One region of the Pseudocolwellia sp. G5-9 genome, then DNA from elsewhere that is predicted to be linked to it. Evidence: predicted binding sites of a transcription regulator. Region 1 holds the regulator's gene; each other region holds the start of a gene.
The links. The regulator LexA, encoded in region 1, represses DNA repair genes until DNA is damaged. The targets are predictions, from matches to a motif close to TACTGTATNNNNATACAGTA.
Positions count from the first base shown of each region.

Region 2: the regulator LexA is predicted to act here: its motif matches at 2,577-2,596, upstream of AC0L5Q_RS00410 (DNA recombination protein RmuC).
Region 3: the regulator LexA is predicted to act here: its motif matches at 950-969, upstream of recN (DNA repair protein RecN).
Region 4: the regulator LexA is predicted to act here: its motif matches at 2,295-2,314, upstream of dinB (DNA polymerase IV).

Region 1 is NZ_CM147893.1:3,465,067-3,471,250, reverse strand. Features, by position in the region: gene coxB (cytochrome c oxidase subunit II) at 1-1,356, opposite strand, end outside; gene lexA (transcriptional repressor LexA) at 1,906-2,520, opposite strand; gene AC0L5Q_RS14975 (hypothetical protein) at 2,630-2,974, shown strand; gene AC0L5Q_RS14970 (DUF1294 domain-containing protein) at 3,336-3,929, opposite strand; gene AC0L5Q_RS14965 (hypothetical protein) at 4,111-4,605, shown strand; gene AC0L5Q_RS14960 (DUF6795 domain-containing protein) at 4,733-5,386, shown strand; gene AC0L5Q_RS14955 (lipase family protein) at 5,383-6,184, shown strand, end outside; gene AC0L5Q_RS14950 (hypothetical protein) at 6,168-6,184, shown strand, end outside.
Region 2 is NZ_CM147893.1:100,586-106,769, reverse strand. Features, by position in the region: gene AC0L5Q_RS00420 (DUF2141 domain-containing protein) at 1-213, shown strand, start outside; gene AC0L5Q_RS00415 (hypothetical protein) at 277-1,128, opposite strand; gene AC0L5Q_RS00410 (DNA recombination protein RmuC) at 1,184-2,566, opposite strand; gene putP (sodium/proline symporter PutP) at 2,920-4,407, opposite strand; gene AC0L5Q_RS00400 (RNA polymerase sigma factor) at 4,772-5,347, shown strand; gene AC0L5Q_RS00395 (FecR family protein) at 5,344-6,184, shown strand, end outside.
Region 3 is NZ_CM147893.1:4,608,456-4,614,639, reverse strand. Features, by position in the region: gene arsJ (organoarsenical effux MFS transporter ArsJ) at 1-419, shown strand, start outside; gene recN (DNA repair protein RecN) at 997-2,664, shown strand; gene AC0L5Q_RS20145 (outer membrane protein assembly factor BamE) at 2,780-3,127, shown strand; gene AC0L5Q_RS20140 (RnfH family protein) at 3,229-3,588, opposite strand; gene AC0L5Q_RS20135 (SRPBCC family protein) at 3,581-4,012, opposite strand; gene smpB (SsrA-binding protein SmpB) at 4,164-4,646, shown strand; RNA gene ssrA (transfer-messenger RNA) at 4,740-5,089, shown strand; gene AC0L5Q_RS20120 (SH3 domain-containing protein) at 5,442-6,184, opposite strand, start outside.
Region 4 is NZ_CM147893.1:4,574,185-4,580,368, reverse strand. Features, by position in the region: gene AC0L5Q_RS19955 (hypothetical protein) at 1-1,151, shown strand, start outside; gene dinB (DNA polymerase IV) at 1,223-2,281, opposite strand; gene nqrM ((Na+)-NQR maturation NqrM) at 2,451-2,672, opposite strand; gene AC0L5Q_RS19940 (FAD:protein FMN transferase) at 2,781-3,794, opposite strand; gene nqrF (NADH:ubiquinone reductase (Na(+)-transporting) subunit F) at 4,044-5,267, opposite strand; gene nqrE (NADH:ubiquinone reductase (Na(+)-transporting) subunit E) at 5,331-5,954, opposite strand; gene AC0L5Q_RS19925 (NADH:ubiquinone reductase (Na(+)-transporting) subunit D) at 5,960-6,184, opposite strand, start outside.

The DNA of each region.
Region 1 (6,184 bases):
ACTACCTTTAAGGGCAGGAAATGCCGGAGGAATACCAGACCCCGTGGGTTGATGACAAGCAGCACATGAAGCTGTATAAACTTCTTGGCCCATTTTCATCAAATCGTCTTTGGAATATTCTTTTGATAGGTCTTCTGCAGGAGCCGCTTCTTCAACAACCGCTGCTATTTCAGCAACTTTGTCTTCAACTACAGCAACCGCTTCTTTTGCGTTATCAGTAGAACCGCCAACCGCCTCTTGAACATCAGCCGCTTGCACAGCATCACCCGTATTGTTACCCCAAGCATTACGCTCATAAGTAACCACAGCAGCAATTTGTTTTAACGAAAGCTGCTTGCCGTAACCTTGCATTCCAGTACCCGCTTTACCATTAAAAACCGTTGAAATATGAGTCGCTATATCACCTGTAGCAACAGGACTACCTTTAAGTGCAGGGAATGCAGGAGGAAGACCTGTACCAGCCACTTGATGACACGCAGCACAATAAGCGACATAAGTTGTTTCACCTAACGTCATCAACTCTTCCATAGGAACAGAGGCATTTAACGAGGCTTTTTCAGCTTCAGCAGCTTGTGCAAGTAACTCATGTTGCTCATCAAGCCATTTGGCATAATCTTCTTCAGATTTCACCTCAACCACAATCGGCATAAACCCATGATCTTTACCACAAAGTTCTGCACATTGGCCTCGATAAATACCTGGCTTATCAACATTTGTCCAAGCTTCGTTGATAAAACCGGGGTTAGCATCTTGCTTCACAGCAAACGCTGGCACCCACCAAGCATGAATAACATCGTCAGACGTAATTAAAAAACGTACTTTTTTATTAGCAGGAATAACAAGATGCTTATCTACCTCAAGTAAATAATTCTCGCCTTTAGCTGCTGAAGTACCTGATTGATTTTCGTATTGATCGCGTGGAGTTGATAAAACAGAATAAAATTCAATGTTTTGATCAAAATATTTATAATGCCACTTCCACTGAGACGCAGTCACTTGAATGGTAACGTCTGAATCGTCATTATTCTCCATTTCAATTAACGTTTTAGTGGCTGGAATAGCCATGGCAATTAGAATTACGATTGGAATAGCGGTCCAAAGTATTTCTACTTTAGTGCTTTCATGGAAAGATGCGGCCTTTGCGCCTTTAGATTTTCGGTGAAAGACCATTGACCAGAACATGGCACCAAAAACAAAGATACCAATAACAGTACAAATATACATAACCAACATATGTAGATCATAAACATCTCTACTTACCTCAGTTACACCCTTGGTTAAATTTAACTGCATATCTGCTAATACTGAGCTCGAAAATAAACTTCCCAAGCTCAGCCAACATAGGTTACGTCTCATAACTCGACATCTCCCTCACTCCTCTGTTAACGCAAAAAAGGCAAAACCTGTTCAATGAACAGTCATACTTTGAACGTTTTCGCTATTCTATATTTATTATTATTCGCTCTACGAGTGTTAAGTATCAAACTTCAACTCAATATCATTTTGTATACTTTCCATTCTAGAATTACTCAAATATTAATCTAGGTCAAATTTTAAATTAGAGTTATTACATTAATAAATATTAACAAATACAATAGAGTAACAACTCTAAGATGCTGAAAGCCTTATAGGTAATGAGGCTAAAGATTGTTTTATTTTTAAACAGCCCTATTATTTAAGACAATTAATAATTTTATTTCAAGAAAAGCAAAGTGATTATTTTTTGATCAAAGAGTGAGCAATCACCTGAATTGAGAGAATTGAAGTATTAAAACGAGGAACTAAAGTTAAAAATAGGACTAAAAGGAGATAAAACAGAATTTACTTTAAATTAAAAACGCTTAAAAAGTAAACTCTGTGTGTTCATGGTATTAAGTAGTTTGGTGTAACAAACACAAATAAATATTACATCCAATCAGCGGCACGAATAACACCAACAGCAATACCTTCAACATTAAATTGTTGCGTTGTTAAATCAACAACAATAGGTGAAAATTCTTCGTTTTCAGCATGTAAATACACAACATTACCTTCACGCTTAAAACGCTTAACCGTAACATCATCTTCGACTCTTGCTACAATTACCTGTCCGTTTTTTACATCAGTGGTTTGATGCACAGCGAGTAAATCGCCATCAAGAATACCAATATCTTTCATACTCTCACCATTTACACGGAGTAAATAGTCGGCGCACGGTTTAAACATAGTGCCATCAATTTTGTAATGCTCTTCAACATGCTCTTGCGCAAGAATTGGCTCACCAGCAGCAACCCTGCCAATTAAAGGCAAGCCATCTTGCTCTACAAATTGTTCAGTAAGTCGAATACCACGAGAAGTGCCCGGTAGCATATCTATATAACCTTTTTTAGCTAACGCTTTAAGGTGTTCTTCAGCAGCATTAGCCGACTTAAAACCAAAAAAGTCAGCTATTTCAGCACGTGTAGGTGGCATACCCGTTTCAGATATTTTTTCTTTAATCAGATCAAATATTTGTTCTTGTCTGGGAGTTAATGGGCGCATTATATTCCTTAGGTTATAACCTGTGTTTTTCAACAGTGATAACTGTTAGTATATACAGCCTGTAAATAAACGCAACCCTGTTGGTTTTGTTGGGGTTTGTGTAACTTTTATGAAAAGAATGAATGATGTTCTTCCCGCGTTAGAGCTTTTTCAATGGGCGTATATAAAGTCGTGCGAGCAATATGATGTAGTTAAAGACTCGTTAGGAGAGATAGACAGCTACCGAATTCAGTACAGAGCCGAACGAAAAGAAGTGATTGCACAAATCATTCGTAGCAGAATTCAGGGTAGTAAAATTGAACCTGCCATCACACGTTATTGTCACGAAAATAATATAGCCTCGCCAGATAAGTTTATTACTATGGTATTACAAGAAATTGAAACCCTACATTCTGGCGCTCTGGTAAGCTTGGGAGTAACCGAGTCGATATTTAAAGCGTGGAAGATTAGCTAGCTCGATGGTGTATATACCCGTTACCATTCAAGATGCAGGTTTCAGTGGGAACTAAAAACAATTTAGGCACAGATTTTACGTTCCAAACAAAATCTAAGTACATACATCCATGTATGCAAGGCATTAAGTTTACGTCATGGTTATTCCCTTACTAAAGTTAATAACGAAGCATAAATTGTTTTTAGACCCATCGAAGAAGCACTTGAGCAAAATCACTTCTTCGTTAATGCTTTTTATAAGGGAACGACCATTATTGCAAAGCATTGCCTTGAATTGATATCGCTCAAGTGCTCTGAAATACGCATCTTGATTGGTAACGGGTATAAAAGCTAAATACTAGCAGTTATACCTTAGTGTAGTGTTAAAAAATAAGTTTGCCATTAAACGACACCAACCATACTAACGCGCAGCAATTAATAATAACCGTTAACCAAAAAACAATTCTAAAGTCTCTTTTTTGAGATTTATGCCTAAGCATTTGTTGTGCAATTGCAGCACCTGGCCAGCCACCAACTAAAGCTAAAATGTGTAAGGTGCTTTCTGGAGTACGCCACGCCCCTCGTTTTGCTTTAGACTTATCAAGCGCATACGCAAAAAAGGTAACAAAGCTCATACCTAAATATATAAATACAATATTTTCAGGTAAATATCCCATCATTAAAGCTAATGCTATGCTTGCTAAAAAAATAACCGATAAATAGATAGAAAACTTACTAATACTTTTAGCTTGTTTTTTCTTTAACTTTTCACCTGCATATGTTGCTTCGTCTGCGCAATAGCGGCCTTGCTTATCTTTACTTATTGAAAAAGTAATAACATCGTTTATTTGAGGATCACGCTGACGATTTGAAAAAGCAGTTTTGTGAATAAAAACGTGTTCTCCACCACCATTAGGTGCAATGAAGCCAAACGCTTTGTCGTTATTCCATTTTATTAACTTTCCTTTTAAGCGCATTTTCACTTCCTGTTAGTAATTTAAAGCTTTGTTAAAAATAAATAATATTACCCTTTTTATGAGGTGATATGAGTATTTCTCAAGATGGTATTCGTTTATATAAAAGTACAATTACGATATAGTTTACCCCTGTTATTTAAGCTTATGTTTAAAAATCACTAAATACTTTACAGGAAGTAAAATGAAGACCTTATTAATTGTTGCTTTATCCACAGCGTTATTTACCTTAAGTGCAAACGCAACTAAAACAAATAACTGGGAGCAATACGAACAGCTTGCAGAAACAATTGAAGTAAATATAGCAAGTGCTTCATTTAAAACATTAGCCGAAAAAAGCATTGAACTTGTTGAGCTTTCTAAGCAACTGTTACCTGAATTTATGAATAAAGAAAGTGCATGTAAAAACTACTTATCTGCGGTTTTATCTGCCTCTGATGAAATGCTCACCATCTCGCTTGATGACATTGAGCGCGATTATCATTCTGACGGTAAACTACCCGAAGTTGACTCACCTATTTGTTATTACGCTAAAGACTTATTAGTGCACCCAACTACCATGGCGATTGTTTCAAATACCCAAAACGATACTAAAAAAGCACGCGCTCAAATAAAATTAGAACTTGAAGAAGTGTTAACCCATTTTAGCTTTGTTAAACAAGCGGCAGGTTATAGATAAGACGCCAAATCTATAGTGAAATTAGTGTCTTTGTTATAAAGCTACGTCAGGTAAAATAAAGTAAGCCATATTTACTTCTTTGGATCTCTTGGATAAGATATCGGCAAATATTCAGCAAGGATAGCAAATGAATAAACGCAGAAAACGCACTTCTCTTTCTCGCCCTCGTTTTATCTTGTTATTACTTATTCCATGTATGCTTGCTTTTCCTATTATAAGTCAAGGAGTTGATATGTTTGGTTGGTTTAAAAAACAAGACGTATTTTTATGTTCTGAAGTCAATGGCATAGTCACCGAAAATGGTGAGCCTGTTGCTAGTATTGAGATTAAACGTTCGTTAATGTATATCGATGGCAAAGATCATATAGACACGGCTATTACGGATAATAAAGGGCATTTTTATTTTCCACAAAAAAATATTCGCTCTTCCATTCCGAGTAAACCTTTTTCAGAAGATAGGGTATCGCAACAAATTACTATTGATCGTGACGGAGCTCCCATTCCCCTTTGGATAGCAACTCCTCGGGATTATAAAGAAGTACCAGAATTTACTAAAAAGCTCACTTTTTTAAATTGCGAATTAAGCAATAAACGCGTGAGTTTTCAGTTCAAAAATAATAAGAATGAGCACCTTAACCATACAGCCTCTAGCATTTGCCGTTGGGATGAGGATTATATACCAACTTGGTTACATATTGATAATGAAACAAAATACCGCATCCATGATGGTAATTTTAATAAACTAACAGAACAAGGCACAGGGAAGGCAGTTAAATTATGAATGGAGTAATATCACCCAGCACTGCAGCGAGCGTTGCTGATAGAGTCTATGACATCAGAAAATCGACAAGCTATAACGAGGTTTTTCACAATGATTTTGAAAATAATTTCAAAATCACTAATAATCAAATACAAGGCATAAGTGGTGGCTTAGTTAACCAACTATTAAATCGTAGTACAGGGTTTGCGTTAACCGCAGAAGGCACCTCATCACAATTTAAAAAACACCATATTATTGGTGTTCGCGGGACTAAATTTTCCGCCCCTGCTGACTGGTTAACTAACTTAAACGTAGGAGTTACCCTTGGACCTAAAAATTTAGCCGTACATGCTGGGTTTCATAAAGCATTCAGTAGTATGCGCCCTGCATTTAATCAATATATAACTCAACACAAACCCCGTTGCTTGCACGTTGTTGGGCATAGTTTAGGTGGTGCTATTGCTGAATTAACGGCTATTTGGGCAAGTGAATCGGGCATTAAAACAAAGCTCTATACCTTTGGTTCCCCACGCGTAGTACTTAGTAACTCAGTTCACAGAGCAGCGATGAATATTGAGCATTACCGTGTAACTCATGGGGCAGATCCCGTACCCAGTGTACCTGTTTGGCCCTTTACTCATACGGTAGGCGAATATCAAACAGCAATGAATAGTGGTGCGTCTTTTAGTCTTGGAGCTCATTCTATGACAAAATCAACACCGGGTTATGTTAATACAGTAAAAGCTTATAAAGATTACACTAGCATGGGGGCTCATTTAAAACCTTACATCATAATCATACAGTGCTTAAATACGAACA
Region 2 (6,184 bases), 1.4 Mb from region 1:
TCAATCAGAGCTTTTCAAGATATAAATAAAAACAATATATTAGATACGTCTATATCTTCAATTCCTAAAGAGCCTGTAGCTTTTTCACAAAACCCCAGTTTATTTAGCGGTGAGCCTACAATTGAAGATACAATGTTTTTGGTTCAATCGGATATGACGATACCACTTAATTTTAAGCATCCTAAAAAGAAGAAAAAGAAGAAACACAAGTGATACAACTCTCCCCACAAAGCTTTTATAAAATCGACAATTAAACAAAAGCTTTAGCGTTTTAAGTTAGGCCTTATATTTTTGAATAATAGCGTTGAAATCTACCGTACCTTTAACATAAGAGTTTTCAACTTTTGGTAAGTCGTTATAAGCATCATGAGCATAATCTCTTATTTTAGCTACATTCGATTTTTCAGAGACAATTTCCATAACTTGAGTGTAACGTCCATTATTAAGAGCACCTAATGCTCGGCAAATCCAAGCCAGTGGATCAACTTCGTATGCTGCGGCTTTGGTATGGTTATTGAGAATAAACTCGCTTAAAGCATCGGCAATATCACTATCAACCTCGCCATTAGCTTGAACTCTTTGAGCAATGGCTTTTATTGAACGTAAGTCTCCTTTTGCAATAGCAAACAAGGTACGTTCTTTTTTGTTTAAGCTCGCTTTAGGTACAACAGATTTAATTTTTAGCGGCTTGTTTACTTCAGGTTTATTTACTGAAGATTTATTTACTGCAGTTAAATCTATACTCCCTCTTTTATATTCATCTTGGCTTTTAGGGAGTTTTTTAAAAGAACTTTTGGCGTATTTTCTTAATTTTTTATGAGTTTTACTATTCGCTATATTTATAAGTAAATTTCTATAACGTCCATCGTTTGTCGCCGCTAACGCTTTACATGCCCAAGATAAAGTATCTACTTCAATAGATAGCGCATTTTCATATTTAGATAATAATATTTCAGCTAATATATCAGCATTATTTCGAGTGTTTTCACGACCTGCAGCCATTGTTTGAGAAGCTATTTTTATTTGAGATAAGTTACCCGAAATAAGTTGCTGATAAACATCAGCTTTGGCTATGAAGCTAAACGAAATAATAAATAATACTAAAGCTGACGTTAATAATTTTTTCACAAATAGTCCTTTAAAAATACGATGTACCGAATGTAAATAGGCTTAAAAATTTATTTTACTTCTTTTCTTCAATTAAATCTAAATCAACACTTTCTATTTTTTCAAAACGGTTTGATATTTTATCTGCTGAGGTATGAATCTGCTTAACATCATTTGCCGCTTGATCTATATGTTTGGCTAAGTTATTAAATCGACTTCTAAAGCGCCCAAAATCATCCGACAAACCTGATAAATGAGCTTGTATTACATGAATTTGTTTACGTGTTTCTTCGTCTTTCAGTACTGATCTAGACGTAGTTAATATAGCCATTAACGTTGTTGGCGACGCTAACCAAACGCGTTTTTTATTAGCGTAATCAACCAAGTCACTTTGATGAGCATGTATCTCGGCAAAAATAGCTTCAGCAGGAATAAACATAATAGCGCCGTCTGAGGTTTCTTTATCTATTAAGTATTTATCGCTAATGTCATTTATATGTTTTTTAATATCCACTTTAAATTGACGTTCAGCGGCTTTTCGATCGTAATCACCTAACTGATTATCTGCCATTTTTTTATAACTTTCTAATGGGAACTTGGAATCGATAACTACATTACCCGTAGGTTTGGGCAACATTAATAAACAGTCTGCTATTTTTCCGTTTGATAAAGTATGCTGCAATGAAAAATGTTGTTCTGGTAACACGTTTCTGATTAACGCGGTAAGTTGTACTTCACCGAAAGCCCCTCTTGAACGTTTGTCTGCAAGTACTTCTTGTAGGCTCACAACATTGGTTGATAACTCGGTTATTTTCTTTTGAGCATCATCAATAAGCGCGAGTCTTTTCAAAATATCATTAAAGGTTTTAGTGGTTTTTTCAAAGCCTTCCGCTAAGCGTTGCTCAACTTGCGCGTTAATTTCTTTCAGTCTTTTATCGGTTGACTCAGTGAGTTTTTCAATACCTTGGCTTAATTGTACAGCAGACGATTCAAGAGATTTAGCGAGTTCTTGGCGATTAGATTGACTTGCTTTAGATAAATGTTCAACAAGTTGGTCAACGGCTTTATGTTGATTTTGACTAAACTGCTGTTGGTGTTCATGTAGCGCTTTAAGAATTTGTTCACTGAATGTATTTTGTTGCTGTTGTTGCTGCTGGCTTTGCTCTAATTGCTGACGCATGAGTTTCATTTTCAGATCAGCAATTTGTTGTTCCATGTAAGGTTTAAATGAATGCGTAATTTGACTTAATTGGCTTAATTCAACACCTCGTTCAATACTATTTTGTTTGGCTAAGGTTTGATCATTTATTAACTGAAATAAATGTTCGTTAATTAAAGACACTTTCGATCGCTGACTAAAATACTGAACGATATTAATAACAAAGATCACAACAAGTAATATAAAAATTCCTACTGTTGAATACTCGTTTAACAACCTAAATAACTCGTCTATTTGCATACCTGTCCAAAACTGTATAAATAACCAGTTTAATTAGAGCATATTTTCTTTCTAAGATTAAGTTTAATTCGTTAATAATGTGAAGTTTATTTAAATAAGCCAAAAGCTTGGTCATAGTTTAAAACAACTATGACGACTTTGATTAAAAATAGTTTTATGATTGGCTGTAACGCTGCTAGTACTAAAGGCTGTGAGATAGCTTTACAAGTAATTAACCATTAGGCTGACTAGAATGGTCTTATACCCGTTACCAATCAAGGGACTATTTCAGAGCACTTGAATGCTTACGGGTATAAAACTTCGCTAGATACCAAAATCTCAATATCCAGCGATATTTCAAATACGCTATAAAATTAAATGTGATGCGTTAACATTTCATCATGCTTAGCTAAAACCTCAGTATCATCTTGAGGTGCCAATTTACTTACCACATAAATAACTAAAGAACATAAAATAAACCCAGGAACGATTTCATACATTACTGAACTTAATGACTCACCATTAATAGTGATAGGAACATAGACCCATAATAATACAGTTATCGCTCCTGTTATCATTCCAGCTAAAGCAGCATTTTTGGTCATTTTTTTCCAATATAAACTACCAATAACAACAGGCCCAAAAGCGGCACCAAAACCTGCCCAAGCGTTACTCACTAATGATAAAATAGATGAGTCTCGATCGTAAGCTAAGTAAATTGCAACTAACGCCACTAAACACACAGATATACGTCCTACGAATACTTGTTGCTTATCTGTAGCATCGCGGTGTAAAAATGTTTTATAAAAATCTTCAGTTAAAGAGCTTGATGTAACCAATAGTTGGGAAGAAATGGTACTCATAATGGCAGCTAAAATTGCTGCTAATAAAAACCCAGCAATTAATGGACTAAATAGAATTTGAGACAAGAGAATAAAAATAGTTTCAGGGTCATCAAGCTCTATGCCGGTTTTGGCCACATAAGCAATACCAGAAAAGCCTGTAGCCATAGCTCCAATAATAGAAACAATCATCCAACTCATGCCAATACGACGAGCTGTAGGCATATCTTTAACACTACGAATAGCCATAAAGCGAACAATGATATGAGGTTGACCAAAATAACCTAACCCCCAAGCCATCGCTGAAAGAATACCAATTAAGCTCACCCCACTAAAAACATCTAACAAGGCAGGATTTATGGTATTAATGCTTGAATGCATTTCTGATAAGCCCCCTACTTCACTAATCGCTACTATGGGCACTAAGACCAATGCAACAAACATTATACAGCCTTGAACAAAATCAGTTAGGCTCACAGCTAAAAAACCACCAAATAATGTGTACGCTACAACAACACCCGCTGTAACATATAAGCCAACTTCATAATTTAAACCAAAAGAACTTTCAAATAACTTGCCACCAGCAACAATACCACTTGAGGTATAAAGCGTGAAAAAAACAACAATAACAATCGAAGAAACTATCCTTAACATGCGTGACTTATCATTAAAGCGATTTTCAAAAAAATCGGGTAATGTAATTGAATCATTAGCCACTTCAGTATAAGTTCTCAAGCGAGGCGCAACGATAATATAATTTAAAAATGCGCCTATAACTAAGCCTATTGCAATCCATAAACTACTCAGACCTGAAATATACATAGCGCCAGGTAAGCCCATTAACATCCAACCACTCATATCAGATGCTCCAGCAGAAAGCGCAGCAACACTTGGGCTTAAGCTTCTCCCGCCAAGCATATATCCGGAAACATCATTTGTTGATTTATAATACGAATAAAGCCCTATACCAAGCATTGCACTAAAATAAAGACCTAAAGAAAAAAGTGTTTCAAATTCCAAAATAATTTCCACCGTTATAATTATATTTTAATTGTGTACGTAAATTTATTTATCAATACAGTTAAAGAGTCTATCTAACAACTAATCCATACATATTTATCAAAATATTTATAATCATCAGCTTTTATCAACAAACATAACCTTCTATAAAATATAGCTTAAGAAATTTTCGATTATAATCTATTTTTGTTATACGCTATATTTAAATACATTCATCCCCTATCAAGATGAACATTTTGTCACCTTGAATGTGACTTGAATATTCATTTCTATGTAATATTTTTTTATCGTTTTTACTAAAATAATTACGGATTAAGCCGTAACTAAACTCTTTAATAAAATAGCGTATTATTGGAAACATTAAATGCCAACAAATAAGCAGTCGAACAATCAAGTTTTAGCCGCTTTTCAATCATGTAGAGATGGTTTAGTGCGTTCGATTATGAAGATGAGTGTAAAACAACAAGATGTTGATGATATTTTACAGGAAACATTTATTAGGGTTTTAAACTCTAATGCTAAACAACAAATAAAATCCCCTAAAGATTACCTATTTGTTGTTTCAAGAAATTTAGTTCTAAAAAAATTAATACAACAATCAAAAGAAATACATACAGAATTAGATGAGGCTTTACTAGAAGACGATGTTGATAATAAAGTTGAAAAAGAGCTATACCAAAAACGTAAGTTTGAGCGTTTTAGTAAAGTATTAAGTTCATTACCTGAAAAAAACCGTCGGGCGATATTGTTAAGAAAATTATACTGCTTAAGCCATAAAGAAATAGCAAAAAAAATGGATGTATCAGTTAGTTCAGTTGAGAAATATATTGCTACAGGCTTAAAACAGTGCAAACAATCACTTTATGCACAAGGATATGAAATCAATGAACTTGAACTTCCAACACAGCTACATCAATCAAACAAAGAGCGTATAAAATGAATCCAAGCAATAAAGTAATTCCACTTCATTCAGAGAATACGATTGATGACGAAGCGTCTATTTGGTTAGTACGACTAGATAATGGTAATTTATCTGATCAATCAAGAAAAGAGTTAAAGATCTGGTTAGCAGCAGATAAAAGACATCCTATAGCATTAAAAGCTATGGCTAACATTTGGGATGATATAGATGAAGTACTTATTAATATTGATAATGATAATGAAAGCTCGTCAAAAAACACATATTTATGGTCAGTCTTAAAGCCTATTTTTGCACCTTATGTTTTAGCCGCAAGCATGAGTTTTTTAGCTGTTTTTATTTGGTTAGCGATACCTAATAATGTGCAAAAAAATTCATATGCTACTTTAGTAGGACAACAAATGAATGCAACATTTGATGACGGTTCAATCATACACTTAAATACTAATAGCCGAATTGAAACTGAATTTTCTGATGATAAACGTATAATTAAATTAATAAAAGGAGAAGCTTTATTTGAAGTTGCACATGATCCTAATCGCCCATTTATTGTGTATGCTGGAGATCGTCTAGTTCAAGCTATAGGAACAAAGTTTGTCATTCATTTGGAACCTGAGAATATTCAAGTCACGGTTACTGACGGTAAAGTTAAAATGTCAAAAGTAGCACTTAATACTAAATTAACCGATATTGAAGAGTTAAATAATACAACAATTAATAAAGATGACGTTTATATTGCTAAGGGTGAAAAAGTTATAGTAGCCAGTGATCAATCTCCAAAATTAACACGTATTAACCCTGAAAATATCAAACGTGAACTTTCATGGATTGATGGAAAATTAGTATTTGATAATAAAG
Region 3 (6,184 bases), 1.1 Mb from region 1:
GCTATGGCATAGTACAATCCTTTGCGCCTTATTTTACCGGTAAAAATCAGGGAAAAGTACCAACAGGTAAATCTGCATTTTTGTGGGCAAGCTACCTAACCGTAATACCTGCGACGATAGCCTTAGCGTTACACTTTAATTTTCACATTCAAGCTTCAATCATTATAGGATTGTTAATATTTGGTGCTGTTTTTGCTATTAACTCTTCATTGCATAGCTACCTAATTGTAAGTTATGCAGGTAATGATGGTGTGTCCCTTGACGTTGGTTTCTACTATATGGCTAATGCTATGGGGAGATTGATTGGTACTGTGCTTTCAGGTTGGGTATATCAAAATTACGGGCTAGAAGCCTGCTTATGGATATCAAGTTTATTTGTGGCGATAGCATCTTTATTATCATTAAAGTTGAAGAAGTGAACCTCTTATAAAGTTAATGTATTAAAGCTCATAGTCAACGTTAAAATTTGAACATTAATGTCAGCTATGAGCTTAAATCATCTCCACAAGTGGCAGAAAATATTGGATAATATTCCCTAAATATGCTCATGGTTTCACAAAAGCTAACCTCAGCTAATGTCTAATAAGCGACCATTCACTACATAGCTTAGGAGTTTTTAAATTTTCTTATTTTTGTAACATTTTTTATAGTTTTTCACGACTTTTGACATAAATATTTCAATTGATTTAGCTCAATATAGCTACAACCAAGAAAATCCTGAACAAGAACTCTCATTATTAATGAAGATCCATATAAAACCTACTGATAAACAATTAATGATAAGAATGAACAAAATTGAACCACTATAATGTTAATAGCAAAACAGCGATAAAAAATGATACATTAATGATTTAAATTAATACCTTAAACATAGCATGCGTTAATACATAAATAACCAACAGCTAAAAAATCAAACTATTTTTCAATCAATACTTGCATAAAAAACAGTTACTGTATAAATTAACAGTTAATCATTTTTAACTATTGATTCGTACTATGTTACTACACTTAAATATACAAAATTTCGCCATTGTAAAATCGTTAGATATTGACTGGCAAAATGGAATGACAACCATTACAGGTGAAACAGGAGCTGGTAAGTCTATTGCTATTGATGCTCTTGGTTTATGTTTAGGAGAAAGAGCTACAACCAACGTAGTAAGGCCTGAAACACCTAAAGCAGAACTAGCCGCTACGTTTGATATTTCAAAAAACAAACAAGCACTTAAATGGTTAAGTCAGCACGATTTAATCAACGAAGAAGGCGAATGTATACTGCGTAGAGTAGTATCAGCAGAAGGTCGTTCTAAAGCCTATATTAATGGTAGTCAGGTTCCTCTTACTCAATTAAAAGAAATTGGCCGCTTACTTATCAATATACATGGTCAACAAGATCACCAATTAATCATGAAAAGTACCGAACAACGCAAAATGTTAGACGGCTACGCAAATCACAGCCATTTACTCAACGATGTTCAATACTATTTTCATCACTACAAAAAGCTCAGTAACGAATTGGAGGTATTAAATGAAACTAAATTACAGAGAGATGCCAAACAACTTTTATTACAATATCAAGTAACAGAGCTAGATGAGTTTTCACTGCAAGATGGTGAGTTTGAATCCCTCGAAATTGAATACAAACGCCATAGTAACGCACAAGATATTTTGAACGATACCCTATACTCAATACAAACCCTATCTGAAGACGATAATTTTAATATTGTTGATTCACTCAGAAAAACAAGCGATAGCTTAAATAGCTTATCTAAATTAGATAACAAACTGTCAAACATCGCCAATACAATTAACGAAGCACTTGTTCAAATTGAAGATGCCAATAGTGAATTAAAACACTACTACGATAATTTAGAGCTTGATCCCCAAACTTACGCAATGATTGAAGAAAGATATTCTCAAACAATTCTACTTGCTAAAAAGCATCACATAGCACCTGAAAATCTTGCTAAGTTTCATGCTGAACTTTCTCTAGAATTAAAAAACATAAGTTCAGATGAAAATAGATTAATAGAAATAGCCCACGAAATAGAAAAAACTAAAATAAACTATTTTGAAGCATCTAATGCGCTCACAAAATCACGAATAAAATCAGCCCAAAAATTAAGTAAATTAATAACAGCTAACATTCAAGAACTTAACATGCCTCATGGTCAATTCAAGGCAAATATTCAACCTTCTGAAAATGAAAAACTATCCATTACAGGTAGCGACGACGTGTCTTTCTTAGTTAGCATCAACCCTGGGCAACCTCTTGAAGCTATGGACAAAGTAGCCTCAGGCGGAGAACTTTCAAGGATCAGTTTAGCCATGCAAGTTATTTTAGCTGAAAAAATTGTAACCCCTACCCTCATTTTTGATGAAGTAGACGTAGGCATAAGTGGCCCAACAGCATCTATGGTAGGTTCAAAATTACAAACGCTGGCTAAAAACACCCAAGTTATTTGTGTAACTCATTTACCTCAAGTAGCAAGTAAAGGCCATCAACAGCTGTTTGTTGCAAAGTTAACCGATGGAGCTAGAACAGAAACAACCGTAACTGAACTTTCTGAAAATGGTCGAGTCCAAGAAATTGCGCGTTTACTCGCTGGTAATAAAATAACAGATACCAGCTTAGCAAATGCCCAAGAACTACTTGCCAGTTAAGGTTAAAAAACAAGCTGAGTAAGTATAAAAGTTAGATAAAATCAAAATAGCTTTGTATATAAAGCTTAGCTTAGTTATTATCTGCACTTACCTCTAAATAGGAAGAATTTAATACATGTTGTTTCGCGTTTTAACCCTTATTTTATGTTTATCAATTAGTGCTTGTTCGAGTTGGGTTTATAGATTAGATATGCCACAAGGTAATTATCTAGTACAAAAAGACATCGACAAACTTCAATTAAATATGACGAAAGAACAAGTTAAGTTCGTTTTAGGTAGTCCTGTAATTGTTGACTCGTTTCACGACGACACATGGCACTATGTTTACCGTTTAAAATCAGGTAAAGGTGAAAAACATAACGTTAAAAAACAATTCACCGTAGTGTTTGAAAATGGTCATCTAGTTTCAGCTTCAGGCGATTTCGAACTACCTGAATCATATAACACTCCAATAGAAAACTAAGTAACTAACGCCATCCCAATTATTCTAATAAAATAGGGGTTAAGGCAATAAAAAAGGCTGAATATCAGCCTTTTTTAATACAATTTTTTTACTCATTTATATTACAATGGCTTAACTCTACCGCCTGTAATTTTATTCGCTCGACCTTCTTCTTTAGCTTTTTCAGCTCGGCGCTTTCTTACCTCTTTAGGATCAGCAATTAAAGGTCTGTAAATTTCAATTCTATCTAAATCAACCAGCTTATCCGTTAATTTAGCCGCTCTGTTCCATATACCAACATTATTAACCGCTAAATCAATTTCCGGATAAATAGCCATAATACCTGAAGATTTAATCGCTTCTTCAATAGTTGTTTCGGCATCTACAATCGTTTCAACAATCTTTTGACTAGTAGGTGTACCGTACACAACTTCAATAGTAATTTTATTATCTAACGTGCTATTAGCTTCCATTTTATCCATAAACCTCATTTGCTCTGCTTGTAAAAGACTTAACCATATTATTAGCTAACTGATTAAAAACCTTACCAAAAGCCAAATCAAAAATCTTACTTGAAAACTCATATTCTAAAGCAAGCTCAATTTTACACGCTTCTTCCGACAATGGTGTTAATACCCAACCACCTGTAAGTTTTTTAAATGGCCCATCAACTAATTCCATCACAACTTCTGAGTTATTCAATAGCGTATTCTTAGTAGTAAACCACTTTTTAATTCCACCTTTTGAAACAAGCAACGACGCCGTCATTGAGGTTTCATCTTGAGAAATAATTTTACTATCGCTACAGTCAGGTAAAAACTGCGGATACAAAACAATATCATTAATGAGCTTGTACATCTCTTCAACACTGTGCATTACTAAGGCACTACGACTTATAGTTGGCATTTACCCTCCAATTCTCAAGGGCGATATCATAACAAAACTCGACAAAAAACGCATTAATATGAAAAATGATAAATAAGCCGTTTAAATACTATAGATTCCCCGTATAATGGCGCCGCTTGCTATCTATTTTGGCAAAAAGAATGGAACTAACATGGCAAAAAAAAAGAAACCAAATAACAATACTATTGCACAAAACAAAAAAGCTCGTCATAACTACACTTTAAGCGACAAGTTTGAAGCAGGAATTAGCTTGCAGGGTTGGGAAATAAAATCAATCCGAAGTGGTAAAGTAAACATATCAGACTGTTACGTACATATTAAAAATGGCGAAGCCTATTTGCTTGGTGCTGAAATAATGCCCCTCAATGCCGCATCTAGCCACGTAGTATGTGATCCAAACCGTGACCGAAAATTACTACTAAACCGCAGAGAGCTAGAACAAGTTACCGCTTACGTAGAACGCGATGGCTACTCACTTATAGCTACAGCAATGTACTGGAAAGCCTGCTGGGTTAAATTAGAATTTTTCCTAGGTAAAGGTAAAAAAGATCACGACAAACGTGCCGATATTAAAGACAGAGAATGGGCTGTTGATAAAAGCCGTTTAATGAAAAACAAAAATTTAGAGCGCTAACTGGTTAAAAAATACCACGTTGTTTAAATAAAGAAAGCGCTGTACAATGCACGTTGTAGAACAAATTAAAGTGAAAACTTTAATAAAAACTTTGGGGCGGATCTAGGATTCGACAAGATTCACGAAACCCAAGGTGCATGCCGAGGGGCGGTTGGCCTCGTAAAAAGCCGCAAAACTATAATTGCAAACGACGAAACGTTCGCACTAGCCGCTTAGGCTAGCCATCGCCTCAAAAATTGTCCTGTTGTTTAGAGGATCGATGGTCACCCCAAATAGGATAGCGAGGGAAGCACGCTTAAGGCTGAACCGCGAAATAGTATTAAGCTCACCATGACGAAGCCTGTCGATTGGCGTCCAATTGGTTAAATAAATAATCGACTAAGCATGTAGTACCGAGGATGTAGGTTTTTTGGACGGGGGTTCGATTCCCCCCCGCTCCACCACACAATACCCTTTACAATCAATAGGTTGTAAAGGGTTTTTTATTTTAGTACCCAATCAGTACCCTGCAACATATAGAAAAAATATTATAACCAAACATATTGCACTGTTCTTATTAATTTAACTGTTGAGCAAATACTGATTTCTATTGTTCTAAAGGAAAAATATGAAAAGGAATATGGGAAACATAAAGGAAAATTTGAAAGTGGTATTCAGAACTTCAAAAGTTTCGAAAAAAATATCCAGATAAATCAAAAACTAGATTTTTATTTATTGATAAGAAATTAGCTAAAGTTAGCGCTGAAAGAAAAAGATAACTATATTTTATCCTTATTTAACAGCTCGTTAATATTACTACTTTACAAAACGTTCAGTATATCGAGTAAATACCCAACCTTGCATGAATGAGCCATCCTCATACTCATATGAGATCTCAATCCAGTTTTTATTTTTAGAATGAATTGTTACAACTTGACCAAAAACCATTTCATCCAAGATAACTGAACTGGTCGATGCCCCAGCCCTTAACCTAACATTATTACCAGTAATAAAACGAAGGCTTTTCGTATCGAAATCAGATATTTTCCGTGGCAACACCTTAATATTTTTAATATTTTCCCTTTTTGTTTTATCACTTTGAGATAAATAATCTTCTACCACAGGTGTTAACAAATTCGCTGAAATACTATTAAGTTGAGAAAAAATCACATCTAAAAAGAATATCAATATTAATTGGATAATTGGATGAAGTTGCTTAACTACTTCGCAAAAACCATTTAAATCAGACTCTATAGTTTCTTCATTTAGAGGCGAATAATCAGTAAAACTTGATTCATTAATAGAGCCAGTTACACAATTTAAAAATTCAGGATATATTTGTTTAATTACACTTGATTGCTGTAATATTTCTAAAGCGTCTAATACAGAAGAAGAACCTGAAATTACTAACATAGCTTTTTCTGTTAAATGCTTTTGAGAGTCAAAAAATTTCATTGCTTGCTCAATAGCAGACGAACCATTGGTAATACTTAAAGCTTTCTCTACTAAAGATTGTTGTGATTCAAAAGACTTCATTGCTTGCTCAATAGCAGACGAAC
Region 4 (6,184 bases), 1.1 Mb from region 1:
ACTTGCTAGCTCAAGCAACTGAAACAACAACGAGTGATGATGAAACATCTACGGTTACCCATAGATATAGAATCAACTTAGCAGACAATACCATAAGTGAAATTGAAGATTGGACGATAGTTGCTGCACCTGATCGTATCGTTAGATTGTCTGGCCGATATTTTGTATTAACAACCGCTTTAGAGTTTGCAGACGAAAACTTAAAAAGCCTTTACTTTAATAATGAAGAAGGATTTAACCCAACTAAAATTGCAGTTGCTGAATTAACTCATAGTGTATTTGCAATTGATAATACGGATTCGAGTTTATCTAAAATAAAAAGATTTAAAGTTGAAGTAAACGACTATACCACAGAAAAAGTAGCCACTAACTTAACTCATAGTTACCACCCTACGAGTCTGCCTGATGAAGAACCTATTATAGATTTAGCCGTAACTAACGATGAAAAAAATCTATACCTTGTGAGTAAAACATCTGAATGGCTGAGTTTTGATGGTACAAGCTTTACTGATAATGGTTTATTAGCGAAAGAAGAAACGGTACTAAGAGCGGATCAAGCCACTGAAACAATTGTAAATGAAGATATAACCTCAAGTGAAGATAATATAGTTACTCACTCTGTTTACCTAAATAGCCTTAATCAGCCTCATTATATAAGAACAATTAAAGTACCTAATACTTCACCTATATTGTATGAAACACACATTAATACCTACAGTACGCAACAACAATTAATGTCGAGTATTTCTGCCTCTAACAATACTCAATTATTTAATATATCGCCTGTTGATATTAGTTTTTCACTCAGTGCTCAACACATAATAACAAACGATAAATCAAGTAATAATATTACTGCCAACATAGCGCCATTTATGCCTGACACACTTGAAGTAACCTTTAATGTACCGTTAGCTAAACCGGAAGATGAACAGTTTATTGTTAATTTAGGCAATATTGATAGTGGCTGGCAAGCCTTAAGAAATGAAGATTGGATAGTAGGAACTAAAGATACTGAAAAGCCAAGTGAGCTTATTATTACCTTAGTCGATTACAACACGTTAGCTTCTGGTATATATCACGACGAGATCATTGTATATGATGTTGCTAACCTTGCATCAGCAACAATCAAAGTAGTGTTAAACGTTGAGTAATAATTCCATTAAATTTTAAAACTAATTAAGGGCTGCATTAACAATATAAGTTAGCTGTAGCCCTAATCTCTTTATAACTCCAACTCAAATTGATGTTGCTCGTCAGCTTCTTCCCCCAAACCAATATGTACACCTAATAATCTCACCGCTTTACCCTCTCCGCGAGCTAATGCTTCTTGTAAAAGCTGATTAAAAATATCATCGTCAAAACTATGATGCTTAAATTCTTTAGTGGTTTGATGAAAGTCTTTGAATTTAACTTTAACCCCTAATTTACTGATATCTCGTGTTTGAAGATAAGATTCAGAACGCCGCTTTAGCTCAGGAATCAGCTTTTCATGCATATACTCACTCAGTTCTTCTACTGAGCTAATATCGTGAGCAAAGGTTCTCTCAACACCTACAGACTTACGTATTCGACTAGTAACCACTTCTCTATTATCTACGCCATGACATTTATGCCATAAAGAGATGCCTAATTTACCAAACTTATTAATAAGTTCAGATTTTTCGTAGGCAATAACATCTCGCCCAAACTCTAAGCCATGTGCTTTAAGTTTTTCAAACGTTACTTTGCCTACACCGGGAATTTTACTGAGCGACATTTTTTCAACAAAGTCGTTAACTTTGTCAGGCGTAATAACACATTGTCCGTTAGGTTTATTTTCGTCGCTGGCAATTTTGGCTAAAAATTTATTGGGAGCTATACCTGCTGAAGCGGTAAGATTGAGTTCATCAAAAATATCTTGTCTGATCTGTTCAGCAATAAGTGTCGCGCTACCTTGACAGTGTTTAGAGTCGGTAACATCTAAATAAGCTTCGTCTAATGATAAAGGTTCTATTAGGTCTGTATACTTTTGGAAGATAGCTCTAATTTTTACCGATATTTCTTTATATACATCCATTCTGCCATTCACAATAATAAGATCAGGGCATAACATAAAGGCTTTAGCGTTTGGCATAGCTGAACGTACACCATATTGGCGAGCTATATAATTAGAAGTGGATAAAACACTGCGAGGACCATTACCGCCAACGGCCATAGGCACATTTTTTAATTCAGGATTATCTCTCATTTCTACTGCGGCATAGAAACAATCCATATCGATATGAATAATTTTACGAACCATAGAAAACTCAAAGCACTGTATATAAAAACAGTTTAAAGGAGTTGTTAGGTATTTACAATGAGGAAGATAATGAACGAAGAAATAAGTGATACATGCTGCACCACTTATTTAATTGTTGGAGTGATATAAAGCTGTAAAGCTATTAGGTCGTTAAAATAGTCGACTATAATTAGATATTTTTAATATCTATAGAATTTTCGTTAAGAGCAGCGGCTTTTTCACGTTCAATTCTTTTTTCACACGGGTTATCACAGTCACAAGCTTTTTCAATGCCCATTGAAGATAAACCACCACAAGAGCCCGCAAGTGTTTTATTTTGAAAAATATAACCAACGGCCATTGCAGCAACAACCACGAGAAAAAAACATAATGTAATTAAAAAGATACCCACAATGTAACCTTAATATTTTGTTCAAATGTATTCATGCTTTATTCTATTTAAAGCACAACTTTTAATATAGACCGAGTATATGTAAACAATATTCTCGCTTAATTTTTTTTATTTAAGATATTGAGCAAATTTTACCGTGCTTTGCTCAACAAAGCCATTTTCTGATTTACTAATAAAGTAAGCAGCTATTTCATTTTCTTCTGCAAAAGCTAACGCTTCTTTTTCGCCCATCACCATTAATGCTGTAGATAAACCATCAGCCGTCATTGATGATGGATGAATTACCGTTACAGAGACTAACTTATGATTAATAGGTTTTCCTGTAGCAGGATCAATAATATGAGAAAAACGTTGCCCGTTAGATTCGAAATAATTTCTATAATCACCAGAAGTAGCAACAGCGTTATTTTTAGGAACAACAACTTGCTGAACAGCGCGTTCGGTTGTTACTGGTTTCTCTATAGCGATATGCCATAACTCGCCAGTATCTTTAAAGCCTTTTAAACGCATTTCACCACCAATTTCTACTAAGTAGTTGTGTATGCCTCTGCTTTCCACTAACTCGGCAATTAGATCGACTCCGTAGCCTTTAGCAATGGTAGATAAATCAATATAGAGTTCATCAATTTTTTTACTTAATCGACCATCTACTAACTCAATATTTTCAATACCTACTTTACTTTTAGTTTGTTCGAGTAACTCATCAGAAGGCACTTTTTCAAGACGATATTCAGGACCAAATCCCCATAAGTTTACTAAAGGCCCTACGGTAACATCTAACTTACCATTACTTAATTTACCTAAACGAATAGCTTCTTCAATAACACGCGCTAAACCTTTAGATAAAGTAACAGGCTCTGACGATCGTAATTGATTAAAATGTGAAAGCTCTGAATCAGGAATATAGGTAGACATTTCTTGGTTAACATTAACAAGCGCACTGTCTATATCTTTTTGTAGTAATTGGGTATCAATAGAGTCGTTTTCTACTATCACTTTAATATTATAAGTGGTTCCCATTGTTCTACCTTGCAGTAGTACTTCTTTTTTGTCTAAGTTTTTACTAGGAAAGCATCCCGTCAGTAAAGTTAAAACAAGCGTGATTAATATTAAGTTTTTCATACAACTTCCAAAAGATTATTATTTATGTAAATGCACTTCTATTAGATAGTAAATTGCACTTATATAAATAATAAAGGCGACCTAAGTCGCCTTTAAATAAAATATTAATTAAATATTTTAGTGTGAATTATATTTTAAAGTTAAGCGAAGAATAGTGGTGCTAATTCAAGGCGGATGCACGGAGTTGACGATAGTCAATGAGTACATCCAACGCTGAAGTAGTGCCAATAGGCAGCTTAAAATAAAATATTAGCCACCAAAGTCATCTAACATGATATTCTCATCTTCTACGCCAAGGTCTTTAAGCATATGAATAACAGCAGCATTCATCATTGGTGGACCACACATGTAGTACTCACAATCTTCTGGCGCTTCATGATCTTTCAAGTATTGTTCATGTAATACGTTATGAATAAAACCTGTTAAACCATCCCAGTTATCTTCTGGTTGAGGGTCTGAAAGTGCAACATGCCATTCAAAGTTGTCATTAGCAGCCGCTAAGCCGTTATAGTCATCTTCATAGAACATTTCACGTAGTGAACGTGCACCATACCAGAAACTCATTTTACGCTTAGAGTTTAAACGTTTAAGTTGATCGAATATGTGAGAACGCATTGGCGCCATACCAGCACCACCACCAATAAATACCATTTCAGCATCGGTATCTTTCGCGAAGAATTCACCAAATGGACCTGAAATAGTAACTTTATCGCCAGGTTTTAAGCTAAAGATGTACGATGACATTTTACCTGCTGGTAAGTGTAATCTTCCTGGAGGAGGCGTAGCAATACGCACGTTAAGCATGATAATGCCTTCTTCTTCAGGATAGTTAGCCATTGAGTATGCACGTAACGTTGGTTCATCAACTTTTGATTCAACATCAAAAAAGCCAAAATGATTCCAATCGCCACGGTATTGTTCATCAATATCAAAATCGCTGTATTTAACGTGATGAGCTGGCGCTTCAATTTGAATGTAACCACCGGCTCTAAACGGTACAGATTCACCATTTGGAATTTGTAGTTTTAGTTCTTTAATGAAAGTTGCTTTGTTATCGTTAGAGATAACTTCACATTCCCATTGTTGAACACCAAAGATTTCGTCTTCTACTTCAATTTCCATGTCTTGCTTAACAGCAACTTGACATGAAAGACGACAACCTTCTTTAGCTTCACGTTTAGTGATATGACCTTGCTCAGTTGGTAAAATATCTCCACCACCTGAATGAACATGTACACGACACTGTCCACAAGTACCACCACCACCACATGCTGAAGGAATAAAAATACCTTGGTCAGCAAGTGCGCCTAATAGCTTTCCGCCAGCACTAGTCGTAACTGCTTTATCTGGATCGCCATTTATACTAATAGTCACGTCACCTTCTGCAACTAACTTCGATTTAGCAAATAAGATTACTAGAACCAAAGCTATAACGATCGCAGTGAACATGCCTACGCCGAGAATGATTTCCATCGACTTTTCCTTATACTTTTCTAGGGGAATACAAGTTACAACTCGTATTCCTTGTTAATCTTATTATAACGAAATACCACCGAAAGAAAGAAAGCCAAAAGCCATCAATCCTGCAGTAATAAACGTAATACCCAAACCTTTAAGGCCATCTGGAACGTCAGAATATTTCATCTTTTCGCGAATACCAGCAAGCAATACAATAGCTAATGCCCAACCGATACCAGAGCCAACACCATAAACAACAGATTCACCTAGCGTTAAGTTTTTAGATACCATAAATGATACCGCACCAAAAATCGCACAGTTAACCGTAATTAACGGTAAGAAGATACCTAATGCTTGATATAACGCAGGGAAGTATTTATCTAACACCATTTCAAGGATCTGAACTAATGCAGCAATAACACCGATAAACGTTATAAATGATAAGAAACTTAAATCAATTGTTTCTTTAGGGTCTGTAATCCCCATAATTGAATCTAAAGCACCAGGCGCTAATATTGCTTGGTAGATTATTTGGTTAGCTGGAACCGCAATACCAAGTACAACGATAACAGCTACACCCAACCCCATAGCAGTACTTACTTTTTTAGATACAGCTAAGAAAGTACACATACCTAGGAAGAAACTTAAAGCGATGTTTTCAATAAAAATCGTTTTAACTAATAAACTAATATAATGTTCCATGAGTTCTAATCCTTCTCAACTTGTTCTGGTTTCCATTGGCGAATTGCCCAAATTAAGAAACCAATAAGGAAGAATGAGCTAAATGGTAATACTAATAAGCCATTTGCTTGATACCAACCACCATTTTGAATCAATGATAATATTTCGATACCAAAGACTGTTCCGAATCCAAATAGTTCACGAACAAAAGCAACACTCATTAGTATGAAACCATAACCTAGACCATTACC